Regions from separate parts of the Lysinibacillus sp. FW12 genome, predicted to be linked through region 2. Evidence: riboswitches for the same ligand, from Rfam matches in the RefSeq annotation. Region 2 holds a riboswitch; each other region holds the start of a gene.
What was found. Region 2 has a riboswitch for S-adenosylmethionine ahead of SJW71_RS22185 (O-acetylhomoserine aminocarboxypropyltransferase/cysteine synthase family protein). Riboswitches for the same ligand answer to the same signal wherever they lie in the genome.
Positions count from the first base shown of each region.

Region 1: it holds a riboswitch for S-adenosylmethionine, as region 2 does, so the genes downstream of both, SJW71_RS02145 (cyclase family protein) here and SJW71_RS22185 (O-acetylhomoserine aminocarboxypropyltransferase/cysteine synthase family protein) in region 2, are expected to answer to the same signal.
Region 3: it holds a riboswitch for S-adenosylmethionine, as region 2 does, so the genes downstream of both, SJW71_RS15715 (YezD family protein) here and SJW71_RS22185 (O-acetylhomoserine aminocarboxypropyltransferase/cysteine synthase family protein) in region 2, are expected to answer to the same signal.
Region 4: it holds a riboswitch for S-adenosylmethionine, as region 2 does, so the genes downstream of both, SJW71_RS03435 (bifunctional homocysteine S-methyltransferase/methylenetetrahydrofolate reductase) here and SJW71_RS22185 (O-acetylhomoserine aminocarboxypropyltransferase/cysteine synthase family protein) in region 2, are expected to answer to the same signal.

Region 1 is NZ_CP139094.1:407,222-412,164, reverse strand. It holds gene SJW71_RS02165 (aldo/keto reductase) at 1-380, shown strand, start outside; gene SJW71_RS02160 (winged helix-turn-helix transcriptional regulator) at 435-818, opposite strand; gene SJW71_RS02155 (MFS transporter) at 928-2,112, shown strand; gene SJW71_RS02150 (hypothetical protein) at 2,306-2,704, shown strand; SAM riboswitch class I at 2,799-2,906, shown strand; gene SJW71_RS02145 (cyclase family protein) at 2,990-3,727, shown strand; gene SJW71_RS02140 (DedA family protein) at 3,757-4,353, opposite strand; gene SJW71_RS02135 (Cof-type HAD-IIB family hydrolase) at 4,448-4,943, opposite strand, start outside.
Region 2 is NZ_CP139094.1:4,344,092-4,349,034, reverse strand. It holds gene chrR (class II chromate reductase ChrR) at 248-979, opposite strand; gene SJW71_RS22190 (glycerol-3-phosphate acyltransferase) at 1,095-1,727, opposite strand; SAM riboswitch class I at 1,883-1,996, shown strand; gene SJW71_RS22185 (O-acetylhomoserine aminocarboxypropyltransferase/cysteine synthase family protein) at 2,113-3,414, shown strand; gene SJW71_RS22180 (hypothetical protein) at 3,745-4,131, shown strand; gene SJW71_RS22175 (homoserine dehydrogenase) at 4,605-4,943, shown strand, end outside.
Region 3 is NZ_CP139094.1:3,007,974-3,012,916, reverse strand. It holds gene SJW71_RS15730 (phosphopantothenoylcysteine decarboxylase) at 1-117, shown strand, start outside; gene SJW71_RS15725 (TetR/AcrR family transcriptional regulator) at 222-815, shown strand; gene SJW71_RS15720 (DUF418 domain-containing protein) at 808-1,902, shown strand; SAM riboswitch class I at 2,073-2,169, shown strand; gene SJW71_RS15715 (YezD family protein) at 2,239-2,394, shown strand; gene SJW71_RS15710 (flavin reductase family protein) at 2,485-2,970, opposite strand; gene SJW71_RS15705 (VOC family protein) at 3,128-3,913, shown strand; gene SJW71_RS15700 (cold-shock protein) at 4,325-4,525, opposite strand; gene SJW71_RS15695 (formate--tetrahydrofolate ligase) at 4,739-4,943, shown strand, end outside.
Region 4 is NZ_CP139094.1:658,663-663,605, forward strand. It holds gene SJW71_RS03430 (protoporphyrinogen oxidase) at 110-1,504, shown strand; SAM riboswitch class I at 1,604-1,703, shown strand; gene SJW71_RS03435 (bifunctional homocysteine S-methyltransferase/methylenetetrahydrofolate reductase) at 1,792-3,639, shown strand; gene metH (methionine synthase) at 3,632-4,943, shown strand, end outside.

The DNA.
Region 1 (4,943 bases), 660 kb from region 2:
CATTTGCTCGTATTAAACCTGTTTTGAACCAAGTGGAATTCCACCCACGCTTACAACAAGTGGAGCTTCGTTCATTCTGTGACAAGCACCAAATTCAACTTGAAGCATGGGCACCTTTAATGCAAGGTGGTCTTCTTGAAGATGAAACGATTTCAAAAATTGCAACAAAATACGGAAAATCAAATGCTCAAGTTATTTTACGCTGGGATGTACAAAATGGAGTGATTACAATTCCAAAATCAGTACGTAGAGAGCGTATGATGCAAAACGCTGATATCTTTGACTTTACTTTAACAGACGAAGAAATGGCATTAATCAATGAGATGAATCGTGAACAACGTGTTGGTCCAAATCCAGATGAATTTGACTTTGCTCTATAAGCATTAAAAAGAGGAAAGAGACTGTCTTGTATGTGACAGTCTCTTTCTCCCTCATTATGATGTTTGCTGCATAGCGATATCTTCATCGCGTTGTTTTAACAGAACATCTTCACCTTTATCCTTTAGTAATTCAACATGCTTTTCGCCCCAAGTGCAAAGCATATTCAAAATAGGCTCCATCCCTTGTCCATAGGAAGTCAATGAATATTCCACTTTAGGCGGTACTTGATTGAAGACCTTGCGATGGATTAAACCAGCTTGCTCTAACTCTCTTAATTGACTTGTAAGCATTTTTTGGGAAATGCCTGGAATCAATCGTCGAAATTCATTTGTTCGAATTTCACCATGGTGGTTCAAATGGCAAAGAATGACCGGTTTCCATTTACCACCAATAACTTCAAGCGTAGCTTCAACACCTATATTATAAATTTTTTGCATTGTAAACCCCCGTAATATTCAAAAGTAACTAAAAGTACTCTACACAACTTTTAGGCATGCATGAATATTACTACACATACTAAAAAAAATCAAAGGAGATATTAGTAAAATGTCACAATCAAAAAAGCCAAATGCAAAATTGACATTGCTAGCACTTGCAATCAGTGCATTTGGTATAGGGTCCACTGAATTTATCAGTGTTGGACTTTTACCATTAATTACAGATGATTTTGGTATATCTTTAAGCACTGCCGGTTTAACCGTTTCTATATACGCACTAGGTGTCACTGTTGGTGCTCCATTATTAACAGCCTTAACATCTCGTCTTAGTCGAAAAACAGTTTTATTGCTTGTTATGACCATTTTTATAGCGGGGAATTTAACTGCAGCTATCGCACCAATTTTTTCTATACTGATAATAGGTCGTATTATTTCAGCATTAGCTCATGGTGTGTTTATGTCGATCGCCTCTGTTATAGCAGCTGATGTAGTTGAACCAAATAAACGAGCAAGCGCGATTGCCTTTATGTTTACAGGCTTAACGCTAGCAACTGTGACCGGTGTTCCACTTGGTACATTTATTGGACAAGTAACAGACTGGCGTATGTCGTTCATTTTTATCGTCATTATAGGCATTATCGGTTTAATTAGTAATGCTTTACTAGTACCTAACCAATTATCAAAAGGTAATCCTATTTCTTTACGTGATATTGGCAAAGTATTAGGCAATATTCGCATGTTATTAATCCTTTTCATTACAGCAATTGGATATGGTGGGGCCTTTGTAGTCTATACGTATGTTTCTCCTATTTTAGAGCAATATATGGGCTATTCCCCACATGCAGTAGTGATTATATTAGTTGTCTATGGTATTTGCGTTGCTATTGGTAATACATTAGGAGGCCATTTTGCTAACCAAAATCCACTACGTTCCATCTTTATAATTTTTGTTGGACTTGCCTTAGCGTTACTTGGTATTGGCTTCACTCTTGAATCACCGATTATCGGATTAATCATGGTACTGACAATGGGATTATTTATGTTCATGAATGTCCCAGGATTACAGTTATATGCTGTTCTACTGTCTGAAAAATATGTGCCGTCAGCTATTTCTATGGCTTCAGCATTAAACATTTCTGCTTTTAACATTGGTATATTTTTAGGATCCTATATTGGAGGTTTTATTATTCGCCATCAATCATTAGCACATACGCCTCTTTATGGATTCCTAATGGTTATGCTAGCAGCGATTGTTACATTATTATGGTTGCTTTTCGATAATAAAAAACGATAATATTGTTAGTCCGTTTATCTAGCATTTACTTGATATTTTAGTAATTTAAACATCGGTATATATACAATATTGATAAAAAGGAAGCTCCCTGTGGCTTCCTTTTTGTGTTATAAGTAAGACAAGAATGGAGTTACACCTAAATTCGCTTGAATACATAAGATAAGATATCAGCTATAGGATAGGAGGAATTCCATTGTATTACAATCCTTATCCGTATTTCGTTCATCCCTATCATTACTCAGCGCCACCAATGGCCAACCACCTTGCTGTAAGATCCTTTCCCCAACATCTTGCAATGCTGACCAACAATCCCTTTCCACCTGTTGATACACATAAATTAAAATCATCGGTTACACGGATAAAGGCAATTATGCAGCAAGCCCAATTACTGACGGATAAAATTGAAAGCTCCCAGCAATTTGCCCATGATTTAATGAATGCAGCACAACTTTCAAATAAAGCAGAAGTGGAGAAATTAATTTCATCCACAGGTATTACGATGAAATTCGAAACGAACTATACACCTGATAGTTTTAGAATACGTCTAATTGATAATGGCTGTTGTGGTGTCATATTGAATTTAAATTGGTGAAAAAAACTCTAACCTTGTATCCCTATTGAACTTGTAAACTATAGAAAACTATGATAAAGTGTTTGTATTATTATTTCTGAAAATTCTTATATTTTTCTTATCAAGAGAGACGGAGGGATTGGCCCGATGAAGTCTCAGCAACCAGCTCAACAGTATGGTGCTAATTCCAATTGGCCTAATTCCAAAGCCTTGAAGATGAGAAGATGAACTACCGTTGTTTATTCAGGAGTCCTCTTCTATAGGGGGCTCTTTTTTTACTACTATTTTAAGAAAGCAGGGAAAACGATGTCTAATGAATTATTACAAGCATTACAATTATTAAAATCTAAACAATGGGTCGATTTAACACATACATTCGGCCCTAACTCACCCCATTTTTTCATGTTCGAAGATGCAAAATTTGAAACATTATTCTCTCACGATGATGGGTTCTTTGCACAACAGTTCACTTTCCCTGGTCAATATGGTACGCATATCGACCCACCCATTCATTTTGTGCGAGACACACGGTACCTTGAAGAGCTCGATTTAAAAGAGCTTGTTCTTCCCCTTGTTGTCATTGATAAGTCCGAAGAAGCTGCTAGCAATCATGATTTTTCTTTAAGTGTTCAAGATATACTTGAGTTTGAAGCACAGCACGGAAAAATTGAGGCAGGTACCTTTGTAGCGCTACGTACCGATTGGAGTAAACGTTGGCCAGATAAGGAAACATTCAGCAATAAAGATGCGGAAGGATATAACCATATTCCAGGTTGGGGCTTAGAGGCTTTACAATTTTTACTGACGGAACGTAAAGTTAGTGCGATTGGTCACGAAACATTCGATACTGATTCAGCAGCTGATTTTCGTAAAAATGGCAAACTAGATGGTGAATACTTTGTGCTCGAACAAGACACTTATCAAATTGAGTTAATGACTAATTTAGACAAGCTACCTGCAACAGGTGCAATTATTTTTAATATTGTACCTAAACCAGAAAAAGCATCTGGATTCCCTGTTCGCTCCTTTGCTATTTTGCCATAACTTAAAAGTCGGTATAGAGATACCGACTTTTATTTTTGTACATTTCTTTTTTTGAATATAAAGTAAACGACGAACATTAATAGAACAAATAATAGGATGAGATACATACTATAATGGGATAAGTAGTAACCAACAAACCGCCATTTCTCTCCAAGCATTTTCCCTAACGTTATAAATGTGAATGTCCAGATAAATGCTCCTGTATAGGCAAAGAACGCAAACTTTTTATATGGATAATTATTAATAGCCGCAATATACGCTGTTATGTGGCGGACACCAGGGATAAAATAGCCTATTAACAATAAGATAGGTCCAATTTTGGCAAACATTTTTTTCGTAAAATCAATTTTTTGTTCAGTTATATGAATTTTTGGCCCATACTTTTGTAGTAATGGTAAGCCAAATCGATAACCAATATAGTAGCTTAAAGTAATACCTCCAACTGCGCCAATCATGGCACTTAATAATGCAGGGATATGTTCAAGGCTTTCCCGATAAACACTATAACCTACATATGTTAAGAAAACCTCATCAGGAAGTGGCAATCCAACTATACCTCCAATTAGGATTACGATAATGCCAAAATACCCGTAATGTTCAATTAGAGATTGCACGTGATGTGCCATAAACTATCCCACCTAAAAATTTTTTAACTATAAAATATACAGGTTTCATTATAATCAAACTGCGGAAAACAGAAGAAGCAACTTGAAGATTGTTTTAAATTATTTGAAGCTGACGCAAAGCAAAGTCAATACCGCCCTCGGTAGATTTCTTTGTAACAAAATCAGCAACGTTTTTCAAAGCTAAGCTTCCATTTCCCATAGCAATTCCTAATCCTACCAGCTCCAGCATATCCATATCATTATCCCCATCTCCAAAAGCAATGGCATTTTTAGAATCAATGTTAAAATAATCTAGTACTGCTTGAACAGCTATTGACTTGGAAACATCCTGCTGTAGTACATTCACAATATAAGGATGCCATCGCTGCCATAATATATTCGGAAATTGACTAACATATCTTTTTTCTCCCTGTTCATCTGTATATAGACACATGAGAAAAACTTCCTCATTCGTAATTTTTTCATTTATAACCGGAAAATCTCCCAAAGACAATGTTTCCTGCATAGCATGTAAAGCAGCTGGACTTTGTATGCTATTCATCGCTAGCTGCTCTGTAAAAAATGTTAAGCTATGCTGTTGTTCCATTGCA
Region 2 (4,943 bases):
AGTGATGACATTATGAAAAAAATGGGGTTATTATCATACGATAGTAACCCCATTATGTTATTGAAAAAATCACTAGTATAAAAAGAACGTTGGCAGGAGGGATTTTATTTCCGTTCCCCCAGCTTCAAACAATCATGCTGCATTTACTAGCAGTAGTAAACAAAATCAATAAGTCGTTATGATACTGAATATAAATATTAGGTCTCTTGGTAGTTCATAGTAAATTACACTGAGCGTAATCAGTTAATTACTTCCAATTAAATCCTTTTGTAGCTAAAAACTCTTTGATATGAGGACGACGTTGTTCGACTAAAAAATCAGCCATTTGTTTTGTCCAATTATCAATTTTTCTATTTGAGGATCGGTTATTATAATACATCTCCATTGTCTCATTATAAGCTGGTAAAAGCTCATCATACTTGTCTACATTGTATCCGTTTTCATGTAATACGGCAGACACAGGTAAGCGTGGTTTGACTTCATTGCGTCGTGCTGGTACGCCAATTGTTAGGCCGAATAAAGGAAAAACGTGATCAGGTAGATTAAATAATTCACTTATTTCGGAAGGATTGTTACGTACCCCTCCAATATAGCAAATTCCATACCCCATTGATTCTGCTGCGATCACAAAGTTCTGTGCAAACAACGATACATCAGCTACACCCACTAGAACATTTTCAGCAGAATCTGCAACTATGTCTACACCTTCTAGTTTTCCAGCCATTTGAAGACGCTTGAAGTCAACGCAAAAGACAAAAGCACCACCAGAAGTTTCATATTGACGAGGGTTACCAGAGAGTAATCCTAATTTCTCCTTTTTGTCTGCATCTGTTACCCATATTACACTATAGGCTTGGACAAAATGTGATGTGGCAGCCATTTGTGCTGTTGCAATTAAATCCTCGATGATTTCTCTTGAAATCGGATTGCCATCATAAATACGAACCGAGGAATGGTTGCGTAATAATTCTTTAACCATTTAAATATTCTCTCCTTTGTGTCTTATCTATATCATGAGCATAGCACGCTTTGTTGTCAAAATCGAATAAAGAGGGATTTGTAGTTATATTTAAATAGTTTGTAAATGTAAAACTTTATTTCTTTTTCTTAAATGCAGATGTGACTTTTGGCTCTGTGCCATTTACTAATCGTTTAATATTTTCAATGTGCAAAATAATCGCTATGCCAAATAGAAGGACAGCAATAACAGTAGGACCGATTCCAGGAATCCATAAATAAGTTGCTGTACAAAAAACGAGATAAAACTCAAGTACTCCAACAATTAAATAGTTTGTTGCCAAAGATAAAATGACAAATAGAATAAGTGCAAATAAACCTATTTTCCAATCAACAGCAAGTAAAATGCCAATAATGGAAGCAGTACCTTTTCCACCATTAAAGCCCATATAAAATGGGAAATTATGACCTAAAATAACCCCTGCAGCCATCATGTAAGTTAAAAGCCATATTTGTCCTTCGGTTAAATGTATAGCATCTGCTAAATAAATGTGTGCGCCGATAATGGCTACAACACCTTTACCAATATCGATGAGAGCTACTAAAACGCCATATTTCCAACCTAGGGAAAGTGTAGCATTGGATGCACCAGCATTACCATGGCCAGCTTTTTTTAAATCAACCCCAGATAAAAATTGTGCCACTTTAGAGCCGTGAATACAGCCAATTAAATATCCAACTAAGAGAAAAATAATCACGGCTTTTACCATAAAAATACTCCCTTCAAAATTTTTTCTAAAATAGTGTATGCGTTCATAGTACGTAAAAGAGCAGACAGAAGTTTCGGAAAAAATAAAATTTACATGTTGACAGAAAAAAACTCTATGTTTATACTGTGTAACAACGATGGAAATTGAATCTCATACTCTTATCAAGAGCGGCGGAGGGATAGGCCCTATGATGCCCGGCAACCAGTAAGTGATGAACTTACTAAGGTGCTAATTCCTACAGATTCTTACTTGGATCTGGCAGATAAGGGGAGGAAAACTTGCAACCGCAACCCTCTTCTTAGCTGAAGAGGGTTTTTGTTTTCTACAGAAAAATCCTCCTCATCTCCGGTGCCATCGTAAAAAAATAACCATTTGGAGGTACACAATGACAAATTTTAAACCAGAAACATTGTTGTTACATGGTGGTCAAGAACCAGACCCAGTGACAGGATCTCGAACTGTTCCCATCTATCGCTCAACGGCATTCGTTTTTAAAGACACTGCTCATGCGCAACGTCTTTTTGCCTTAGAAGAAGCAGGGAACATTTACACACGCATTACAAATCCAACTGTTGATGTTTTTGAAAAACGTGTGGCTTTATTGGAAGGTGGAACAGCAGCAGTAGCACTTTCATCTGGTGCAGCGGCTATCGCATTTTCCATTTTAAACCTAGCTGGAGCTGGTGATGAAATTGTAGCAGCTAGTTCTTTATATGGCGGTACTTATAATTTATTTGCTAACACACTACCAAACTACGGTATTAATACAATTTTTGTAGATGAAACAAACCCAGACAATTTTAAGGCTGCAATTACCGATAAAACAAAAGCTATTTTTGCTGAAGTTTATGGTAATCCAAGCTTAAAGGTTTTAGATATTGAAGCGGTAGCTAAAATTGCACATGAGAATGGCTTACCATTAATTATTGATAGTACGTTTGCTTCTCCGTATGGCTCAACACCTATTGAATATGGTGCAGATGTTGTTGTTCATTCAGCCACTAAATGGATAGGTGGTCATGGTACAACTTTAGGTGGAGTAGTGGTAGATGCTGGTAAGTTTGATTGGACTAGCGGACGTTTTCCTGGTTTTACTGAGCCAGATGCTTCTTACCATGGCTTACGCTACGGCATTGATACGGCTTCAGCAGCTTTTGCTACGAAGCTACGCGTACAGCTATTACGTGATTTTGGTCCAACATTGAGCGCAGACGCAGCCTTTAATTTGTTACAAGGTTTAGAAACGCTTCATTTGCGTATCCCTAAACACAATGAAAATGCATTGGCAGTGGCTGAATATTTACAGAACCACCCATCTGTGGAGTATGTAAATTATAATGGCTTAGAAGATTTCCCAACACATGATTTAGCGAAAAAATATTTAAGAAATGGCTTCGGTTCAGTGCTCACATTTGGCATTAAAGGTGGACGTGAAGCCGGACGAAAGCTTATTGATAGCGTGAAGTTATTTTCACATGTAGCAAATGTAGGAGATGCCAAGTCATTAATTATTCATCCTGCCTCAACTACACATCAACAGCTCTCAGCAGATGAATTAGTTCAAGCTGGAGTAACCGAATCGCTTATTCGCTTATCCATCGGTTTAGAGGCAGTAGAGGACATTATTGCAGATCTAGAACAAGCGATTACGCAGGCAACAGCAACTGAACAAACAGTAAAAGCTTAAGTAAAAACATAAGGGAGAATGTTGTAGCGTTTACGTATTTTCTCATTCGATTTGCCTCATTTGGTAATACTTCTAACGTTACTACATCAGTCGAGTAAAGTCTCTGTTGATTATCAGAACCTTTTGAAAAATAATACCAAGTATTTTTATATGTATTATTGACTTAGTTAAATCCTTGTTATATACTAGGGAATAAGTTAAGGGTACGAAATTCTTGTTATAAAGGTAATGTTTTCATAAGTGCTCCCCCACTTTTGAATAGATGTGGGAGAGTAGTTACTTAGCCAGTAACTGCTCTTCCCAAAAACTGATGATAAAGGAGTGTTTGAAATGGGTAATATCTATAGTGCACAAAACATTGCATCCTATCTAATTTATGAGCTAAATGAAGGGCATGTTTTTGTCAATAATTCATCCATCCAACACCTCCTTGCATCGGTTGAAAGAAAATGGCAGCAAGTCTTTGGTCATACAGCATTTCAAGAGCATGTTGTTGCTGAAGAGGAGAGCTATACGATAAAGGAAGTTTTCGAAGCATATAAACATTACGGTGTAAGCCATATTCCACTTCCTGCGACAGAGTTTTACTTAAAGTATGGTACTTTTCAATTAGTGGAACGAACATATGCAGTCCCAAATTTTAAAGAAGAAGAAATTAGTCTTGTTCAACAAGCTTTAACACAATATCGATATCAGTTGCTTTCAAAAGCAAGTTGAACCCCCCTCATATATAAGCTCATTCTCTACTGCTACAGGGAATGAGTTTTTTCTTTAGAGGTCCTTAAAATAATAACAAGATTATAGGTGTCCAAGCATACATATATAATAGAAGAAAGACATTCATCTATTTAAATGTAAAGAGTCAATTTTTGTTCAAATCTTATGGATTAATCGAAAAAACGTATAATAAGGGGAATGAAACCGATTTCTTTTGCACGTCTAGAGAAAACAAATGTCCTTCCTAGAAAGATTTTTCTTGTGAAAAGTATGTATTTGCGATACAATTTTCTTTAAGTTAAATTTTGAATTGTTTGAATTTGTGTGTGTTGCTACACGTACTGAAATAGCAAAACTCATACGAAGAAGAGTTGACTAAAGCCTGCGGTGGGTGTCAAATGATCATGACACAACCCCATGGAGAAATTAGCTTTGATGAAACTGCGGAATGTAAGTTGGAGGGAATAACAAGAATGGCAACTATAAAGGCAGCGATTTTAGGATTTGGAACGGTAGGTCAGGGCATCTATCATATATTAAATGAAAAGCGAGAAGAGCTAAAAAATAAATTAGGTATTGAATTAGAAGTTGCGAAGATTTTAGTGACAGATGCTAGTCGTGAACGTGTGCCAGGAACAGCACATTTGATGACAACGAGCATAGATGATGTCTTAGCAGAACCAGGTATGCAGGTTGTGTTTGAAGCAATTGTAAATGAAGAGCCTGCATTCAGTTATTTAAAGCGAGCAGTTGAGCATAAATGCCATGTTATTACAGCCAACAAAGTGATGTTTGCTAAACGAGGTTTAGAG
Region 3 (4,943 bases), 1.3 Mb from region 2:
TCTTTATATGGTGGGGACGAGCCTCATTGGATTGTGCCTGCTGAAGGGCAGCCGATCAAGGTGATGGGTAAGCAACAGACAGCTCAAGCTCTAATGGACTGTTTACAGGGGGATTAAAAGGAGAACTGTGGAGAGGGTTTACTTCTGCACAGTTTTTTTGTTGTGAAAAATTGGATCTTCGTATATTATTTACTTAACGGTCGGTAAAAAAGGAGGCCCTTATGGGAAATAGAGAACAAACCTTTCAAAAAATTTTAGAAGTTGCCTATGTGATGTTTGCAGAAAAAGGATTTGAGAAAACGAGCTTAGCTATGATTGCAGCAGAGGTCGGCATATCAAAACCAGCTATTTATTACTATTTTCAATCAAAGGATCAATTAATTTCTTTTTTGTTTGAGGAACTTTATAAAGAAATTCAATATGATATCGTTGTTGATTACAAGGAGCTATCTCCAAGCAATTTCATTGAGAAATTACTGAAGATTGGCTATAAGTCAATTGATGAACAGGACAAAGATCCTTATTTTAATAAAATATTTAGTCAGTATTTGTTATTAGCCGCTCGCGACGACCACTACATGCAACAGTTATTAGTGCTTCAATCAGATTATTTAGCAAGATTTTATGATATTTTACAATACGCAGTGCAACTAGAAGTGCTAGATGAAAGTGCCAACATAGAAGCGAAAGCCCATATGTTAGCCATGCTCTATGATAATATTGGCAATTTTATGTTAACTGGTAGTCAATTGAACTATAAGGCTATTTGGAGGGAGGCAGTACATAGCGTCATTCAAGGGGGAAAAGATGAATAAGCAACTTGGTCATCGTCGTATTGAGGGCTTAGATTTTGCAAGAGCATTAGCAATGTTAGGTATGTTTATTGTAAACTTTGGCGTTATTTCAGGTTCAACTGCCAATGGTTCACAATGGCTCATTCAATTGCAAAGTCTTTTTGAGGGGCGCGCCTCTGCACTATTTGTCATTCTAGCAGGAATAGGGACTGCGCTGATGACGCGGAAAGCAAGGGAAGCAAAGGACCCAATTCTTATTCGCCAAAGTAAGTTAACTTTATGGAAGCGAGCTCTTTTTTTGTTTGTTGTTGGGATGGTTTTATATGTGGTCGGATGGACGGGAGATATTTTACATTATTACGGTGTTTATATGTTTCTTGCAGCTTTGTTGATAGCAACTTCAAAGAAAACCATGCTTTTTACAATTAGTGCGGTGATAATCGTTTCCCAATGGCTACAAATCCAATTCAATTATCTAGTTGGGTGGCATCCAAAATATATTTTATTAGAGTATATAGATTTTTGGACGGTAGAAGGTTTTATGAGAAATTTACTGTTTAATGGCTACCATCCCGTTTTTCCATGGATATCTTTTTTTCTCATTGGGATGATTGTAGGTACCTTAGATTTAACCAATAGGGCATTAAGAAAGAAATTAGTTACGGTAGGTATCTTGTTAGGAGTGATTATAGAAATTTTTTCAAAGGTGATTATTCACTTCTCGACAAAATATTTCTTAGATCATGATAGTGCGTTGTATTTATTTGATACAGGACCAATTCCACCAAATATAATGTATGTTCTATCAAATTCGGCTTCGGCTATTGTGATAATAGTAGGTTGTATGTATTTTGTAGAAACTTTCAAAAATAAAGTAATAGAAGCAATCATTAAAACGGGTCAATTGTCCTTAACACACTATGTTGGCCATGTCTTTATTGGCATCACTGTGTTAGAAGTTTTCGATTTATCGAATAATCTAACAGTCGTTTTTTCAATGCTCTATGCATGTTGTTATTTTTTAGGCTGTGTGTTTTTTTCGATATGGTGGAGGACTATCCATCAACGTGGTCCAATTGAACTCATTTTGAGAAAATGGTCCAATTAAAAAGTTTGAGAGTAGTCATCTATTTACTACTGATTTGGCATAAAATACATTCATATCGACTCATACAAACGTAGAAGATTGATATTACAGAGTATTCAGCTAGGTTTTCTAATATTTTATATTGACATTCGTATAGTAGAATTATAGAATTATTGTCAAGAAACGCAGTACTCTTATCAAGAGAGGTGGAGGGACTTGGCCCAACGAAGCCTCGGCAACCGAAAAGTTAGGTGCCAAATCCAACAGATGGTATCTGAGAGATAGGAGGGGCTATCAATCAGTTTGATGCGTTGGCCTCTTTTGTACAACAAGAATGAAAAAGAAGGGGTGTATCGTATGGCTCAATCAGTAAAGGTAGATGATAAAAAATTAGAGGCAATTGCCAAGGCAATTCAAAATCTTGAATTTGGTGAAGTGCATATTACGATCCAAGATGGTGTTATTGTGCAAATTAATAGGCTTGAAAAACAGAGATTTCCGCAGAAAAAATAACATTGATTTCAGTTGAACGATGTCAAAAGGCCACCAATAAGCATGAAGGATTTCCTTTGCTTACAAGTGGCCCTTTTTTTGTCTAAAAAATTAACTATAAAAGCTTTTTGGTATTTGCCCAATATGACGGCGATGGTATAGTAACGGTTCTTTTTGCCCGTTTGTAATGTCTTGCACATGCCCAATAAAAATGGTATGGTCGCCAGCATCTATTTGCTGAAACGTTTTACATTGTAAAATAGCTGCTGTATCATGTAAAATCGGTAGACCTAAAGATGAAGTGGACCACTGTGCCTGTGCAAAACGATCAGGGATTTTACTGGCAAATAGTGTACATAAATGTTCTTGGTCGCTTGCTAAAATATTGACCGCGAAATGAGAAGCATTCGTAAAATAAGAATGAAGCTGAGAATTTTTATCGAGTGACCACAAAATAAGGAGCGGGTCGATTGAAACAGATGCAAAGGAATTGACGGTTAAGCCTATAGGTTTTGTTTCATGACTTGTTGTGACAACTGTAACGCCTGTAGGGTAATTACCTAATGCCAATTTAAAAGCAGCTACTTGATCTGTCATTCAAATATCACCTCTTTATTAATATAAATTAGTTCACGGAGTAAGTAGGTAAAATGAACTTTTTTTTCATATCCTACTAGTAACTCCTTTTCTTGAGTAAATTTTAAACCAATTAAACATACAGGTAAAGGTAATGGGGAAAGAAAGGGGAATTGCCATGACTTTATATTTTGATCACCTGGTTCACCAAGTGGAATCACCAGAAAATATAAAGGTTTTCTTCAATAAACGAAATGTCCACACAGTGAATGGTGGGCAGCACACGATGTGGGGGACTTATAATACGTTAAGCTACTTTGGCTTAAGCTATATTGAACAAATTGCTATCTATGATCGTGATTTATTTGAGCAGGCGGCACAATACCCATATTCCTTACATTATACGTTTAAACGTGATCAAGAGCGCCAAGGATTTTCACGAATAGCCTTGCGTACCAAAAAAATTGAGGAAGAGGGTCAACGCTTACGAGCATTAGGTTATGATGTATATGGGCCGGATGCTTGCAGTCGAACAAGACCGGATGGCACTGTTGTGAAGTGGAAGCTTCTCCATTTTGGCAAACCAGATCTTCTCATTGATTTTCCATTTTTAATTGAATGGGCAGAGGAAGATGAGGAACGTCTGTCACAATTAGTGACAAGCGGTGCTATTGATACAAAACAAGCGATTACAATGGAATCAATCCAATTGTATGTCAAGGATATACGAAGAACAGTTCGTTTATGGCAGGAGGTATTGCAGCTACCAGAGCCTGTGCAACATGAGCAGTTCATCTCGTTACAGCTCCCGAATATCCGATTGGATTTTTATGAGGAAGAGGTTGCAGTAGCTATGACACTTGGTCATATAAAAGAAGGGCCATTTGGTGTGACATTAAAAGATCCTCATCGAACAAAGGAAACATTAGTATGTCCTGGCGCTTTTTATTGGATTAATCGATAATTACAATATCCACTTCATATGCTGAAATGGATTCAGACTGTAGACAAACTCGATGAATTTTGAGTTTGCCTACAGTCTTTTTTCTTTTACAATGAAATAAAGCTAAGCTATTGATTTCCACAATGGACGGACGCTTTCCGCGGGTGAGGTCGAGCTGCTTCCCTCGCTTCGCTCAGTCCAGGATCTCGACTTTTCCGCTTTTCCCGCAGGAGTGCCGCCCTTCGTTCCGCAGTTTTCTTATAGCTTTTTTGAAATTATTTCAAGTGTAATTCCCTTTTGTCATGCTATATGCTTCACATACTTAGTATCAAATTTGCAAAGGGCCACCATTGGTAATAAAAAAAGCGGATGAAGGAATATTTCATTCCTGCTCCGCTGTCCATTTGGAACTAAGCTAATAGTCCATTACCGTTATAATTTCACAACATTTGATGCTTGAGGTCCACGATTACCCTCTACCACATCAAATGATACCTTTTGACCTTCTTCAAGTGTACGGAAGCCTTCCTCCTGGATGCCCGTAAAATGTACAAATACATCTTCTCCATCATCACATTCAATAAAGCCATAACCCTTTTCATTATTGAACCACTTTACGATCCCCTGTTGCATAAGCATTCGCCTCCAATGCGCTTGAATGTAAAATAAAGTTAAATAAGTTGTGCTCTCATTGAGAAAATGTGAAAAAATTGCATTTTCTCTTAGAACATACATGAATTGAACAAAGATGTCAATTGATTGTCGAAATGCTTGCATATCTGGCTTTCTTTTTTTTCACAATTAAGACTATAATGGAAATGAACAACAAAGAAAGTAGGATGCCAAATGACAACGAAAAATCAACCATTATCAGATTTAGAAATCGCTAGTCAAGCAGTGATCAAACCTATTACGGAAATTGCCAAAGCTGCGGGTATTCCAGAGGATGCTCTTGAGCAGTATGGACGCTACAAAGCAAAGATTGACCCATTAAAAATTACAGCTCAGGGCGAGGATGCAAAAGTAGTATTAGTGTCTGCTATTAGTCCGA
Region 4 (4,943 bases), 920 kb from region 2:
TCTCCTAAAGGGATAGCTCTATTTTTGCTAAATTTGTAAAGGGTTGAATGCAATTTTCAATGAAAATAGGTTTATACTGTAGAAAGAACTAATAATAGGGGCGGTTTATATGAAAACAGTTGTTGTATTAGGTGGCGGAATTACAGGATTATGCACAATGCATTACTTACAACGTCAAGTGAAGGAGAATAATCTAGATGTTCGTCTAGTACTTGTAGAGAAAAATACATATCTAGGTGGTAAGTTACATTCGGCATATGAAGAAGGATTTATTATGGAAACAGGTGCTGATTCTATTGTCGCTCGCCATAAAGGTGTTATGGAGCTAGTGCAGGAGCTTGATTTTGAAGATAATCTAGTTTATAACGAAACCGGCATTTCTTATATTTACACAAATAATGAACTACATGCTATTCCAGCTGATTCTACATTTGGTATTCCAATGAGCTTGGCATCCTTAGAGGAAAGCACATTAATATCAGAGCAAGGAAAGCAGGAAGCATTAAAGGATTTGACATTACCAAACAAAGGCTTTACAAAGGAAAGTTCAATTGGCGAGTTCTTAACCTACTATTTAGGAGAGGAACTAGTAAAAAACCAAATTGCACCAGTTCTAGCAGGTGTGTATTCAGGTGATTTACATCAGCTTTCAATTGCTTCTACTTTACCGTATTTAATTGATTATAAGAATGATTATGGAAGTATCATTAAAGGTTTTGATGCGAACCGTGAGCAATTTGTTAAAGCTGCCAATAAAAAATTTATATCATTTAAAAATGGTTTAACTTCTTTAATCGATCGACTTGAGCAAACATTAACCAATGTTGAAATTATCAAGGGTGTCGCTACTTTACATGTTCAAAAACAGGAAGACCGCTATACAATTTCATTAGCAAATGGTGAAAATATCGGAGCAGATTATGTTGTGCTTGCACTACCGAATGAAGCTGTTCAAAGCCTCATGAAGGATGAATCATTAAACCGTTATTTTAATCAATTTACTACTGCGTCAGCCATTACCATATACTTAGGCTTCGATGTACCAGACGCGAAATTGCCAGCAGATGGAACGGGCTATATTGTCTCTCATAATTCTAACGTTACTTGTAATGCAGCAACTTGGACAAGTCGTAAATGGAAGCATACATCGAGAGACAATAAATTACTTGTACGACTCTTCTATAAGAGTATTAACCCAGCGTATGAACAACTACGTACCATGACTGATGAAGAATTGGTAACCGTTGCTTTAGAGGATGTTCGAAAGAGCTTGGGAATAGAAGAGGATCCAACCGTAGTAAATGTAACAAAATGGATTGATCAAATGCCTAAATACGACTTAGCTCACAGAGAAGCGTTACAAGGGTTGCTTCAGGAACTGAACAAAAACTATCCAAATTTAGCTATAGCAGGCTGTTCATATTTTGGTGTAGGTATCGGAGCTTGCATTCAAAATGGGAAAAAAATTGGTGAGGAGCTTGCAGAGGAACTATCCAGTTTCTAAGATTTTAAGTTAAAAATTACTTTGTTACGTGAAATACTCTTGACTCATTCGTCAGTAAACGATATGATTCTTTTAATTATTTAAAAAATTCATACTTAATTCTTATCAAGAGAAGCAGAGGGACTGGCCCATTGAAGCTTCAGCAACCAACTTATTGTCAGGTGCTAAATCCAGAAGACCGTTGAGTCGAAGATGAGAAGGAACAACAATGCTGAATCGTTAAAGCCTTCTTTTTTATGAAAGAAGGCTTTTTATTATACAGAGACATAGGAAGAGAGGCTAGTTTTATGGGATTGCTTGAGAAGTTAAACACGCATGTATTGACGGCGGATGGTGCAATAGGCACAGTTCTTTATGGCTATGGATTGGAATATTGCCATGAGGAAATGAATGTGCAGAGACCAGAGTTAATTGAAAAGATTCATAGAGAATATATTGCGGCTGGTGCTGACATCATTCAAACGAATACGTACGGTGCAAATGCCATCAAATTAGCTCGCTATGGATTAGAATCACGCGTTCAACAATTTAATGAAGCAGCTATTACAATTGCTAAGCGAGCAGCTGCAGATGGAGGTCAATTTGTTTTAGGGACAATAGGAGGTATTCGTGGTATCCGAAAAAGTGATGCAACACTAGAGGAAATATTAGCGACTGTAGAGGAACAAGCAAGTGTTTTACTTGCAGGAAATCCAGATGGCCTCTTACTTGAAACCTATTATGATTTTGAAGAATTAACTGCAACATTAAAAATGTTACGTGCAAAAACAATGTTACCAATTATTGCACAAGTATCTATGCATGAGCCTGGTGTTTTACAAAATGGAATGTCTTTAAATAATGCTTTGCATGAGCTAGAAACACTTGGTGCAGATATCGTTGGTGTCAATTGCCGGCTAGGCCCACATCATACAATACAAGCATTTGAAGGCGTAGAACTTCCTGAAAAGGCATTTATGTCAGCTTATCCGAACGCTTCACTTCTTGACTTAGAAGATGGGCGTGTCGTTTATGAATCGGAGGCTGATTATTTTGGTCGAGCAGCAGTAGAACTACGTGATCAAGGGGTACGCTTGATTGGGGGCTGCTGTGGTACGACACCAAAGCATATAGCGGCAGCAAAAAAATATTTAGAGGAGTTATCACCCGTTCATGAAAAGCATGCGAAACCTGAAAAGATTGAGATCGTTCGAGAAGCAGAGCCTCCTAAGTATGAGCCTCTTCATGAAAAAGTAAAACGTGAACGATCTGTCATTGTAGAACTGGATACACCTAGACATTTAGAAATTGATGGATTCCTTGTAGGAGCAAAACAATTGTATGATGCTGGCGCAGATGTAGTCATGATGGCAGACAATTCTCTAGCCTCTCCTCGTATTAGCAATATTGCAATGGGAGCATTGTTGAAGAATACACATGGCGTACGTCCTCTAACACATATTACATGTCGAGATCGTAATTTAATCGGTCTGCAATCACATTTAATGGGATTAAATGCTTTAGGAATTCATGATGTCTTAGCTGTTACGGGTGATCCAACAAAAGTTGGGGACTTCCCAGGTGCGACAAGCGTTTATGATGTATCCTCGATGGAGCTAATCCAATTAATTAAGCAGTTAAATGAAGGGGTCTCTTTCTCTGGTAAACCCCTTCGAAAAAAAGCAAATTTTTCAGTGGCTGCTGCATTTAATCCAAACGTTCGTGTGTTAGACCGTGCTGTGGCACGTTTAGAAAAGAAAATCGAACATGGTGCAGATTATTTTATTTCACAGCCCGTGTATACGAAGGAAAAAATTGTGGAAATTTACGAGGCAACAAAGCATCTACAAGCACCGATATATATTGGGATTATGCCCGTTACGAGTTATAAAAGTGCAGAGTTTTTACACCACGAGGTGCCTGGCATCAAATTATCAGAAGATGCCTTAGCAAGAATGAAGGCTTGTGGTGAAGATAAAGAACGTGCAACAGCTGAGGGTATTGCCATTGCAAGGGAATTAGTAGAGGTGGCTGCGCAATATTTTAATGGTATTTACCTTATTACACCTTTTTTACGCTATGATGTGACACTAGAGTTGATGAAATATATTGAGCAATTGGATGAACAAAAAAAAGGAGTAAGTATACATGGCTAAGCACTTGATTGAAGAGCAATTAGAGAAACGTATTTTAATTCTTGATGGCGCAATGGGAACAATGCTACAAAATGAAAACTTATCGGCAGATGATTTTGGTGGAGAGGAGCTCGATGGGTGTAATGAAAATCTTGTGCTTACTAGACCTGATGTTATAGAGAAAATTCATCTTAAATATTTAGAGGCTGGCGCAGATATCATTTGTACGAATACATTTGGTGGAACTCCTCTTGTGTTAAATGAATACGATCTGGGTGCAAAAGCGGAAGAGATTAATAAACGTGCAGTTGAAATTGCTCGCCAAGCGGTGGATAAATTTACAACATCGGATTGGCCGCGATTTGTAGCTGGAGCTATGGGACCAACAACAAAAACATTATCCGTAACTGGCGGTATTACATTTGATGAGCTCGAGGAAAATTTCTTTATCCAAGCGAAGGCCTTAATTGAGGCAGGAGCAGATGTGCTGTTATTGGAAACAAGTCAGGATATGCTGAATGTTAAAGCCGGCACATTAGGGGTAACACGTGCTTTCGCGGCAACTGGCAAGGAACTTCCCGTTATGATTTCAGGAACAATTGAACCGATGGGTACGACACTCGCAGGACAAACGATTGATGCCTTTTATATATCTATTGAGCATATTAAACCATTATCAGTTGGCTTAAACTGTGCGACAGGACCAGAGTTTATGACGGATCATATTCGTTCATTAGCAGAGCTTTCAACAGGCTATATAAGTTGTTATCCCAATGCTGGCTTACCTGATGAAGAAGGCTGTTACCATGAATCGCCAGAATCTTTATCGCAAAAATTAAAAGGCTTTGCAGAAAAGGGTTGGCTTAATATTGTAGGTGGTTGCTGTGGAACAACTCCAGCACATATTGCAGCTATTCGTGAAGTTTTAAAAGGTGAAAAACCACGACAATTACCAGAAAAAACGCATGGTCATGCGGTATCTGGTATCGAACCATTATTGTATGACGATTCCATGCGTCCATTATTTATTGGAGAAAGAACGAATGTTATCGGCTCCCGAAAATTTAAAAATTTAATCATTGATGGAAAGTTTGAGGAAGCAGCAGAGATTGCACGTGCGCAAGTTAAAAATGGTGCCCATGTTATTGATATTTGTTTAGCAAACCCAGATCGTGATGAATTAGAAGATATGCGTGGCTTTATGCAGGAGGTTGTGAAAAAAGTGAAGGTTCCTCTTGTGATTGACTCAACAGATGAAAAAGTCATCGAGGAGGCGCTAAAATTTTCGCAAGGGAAAGCCATCATTAACTCTATTAATCTGGAAG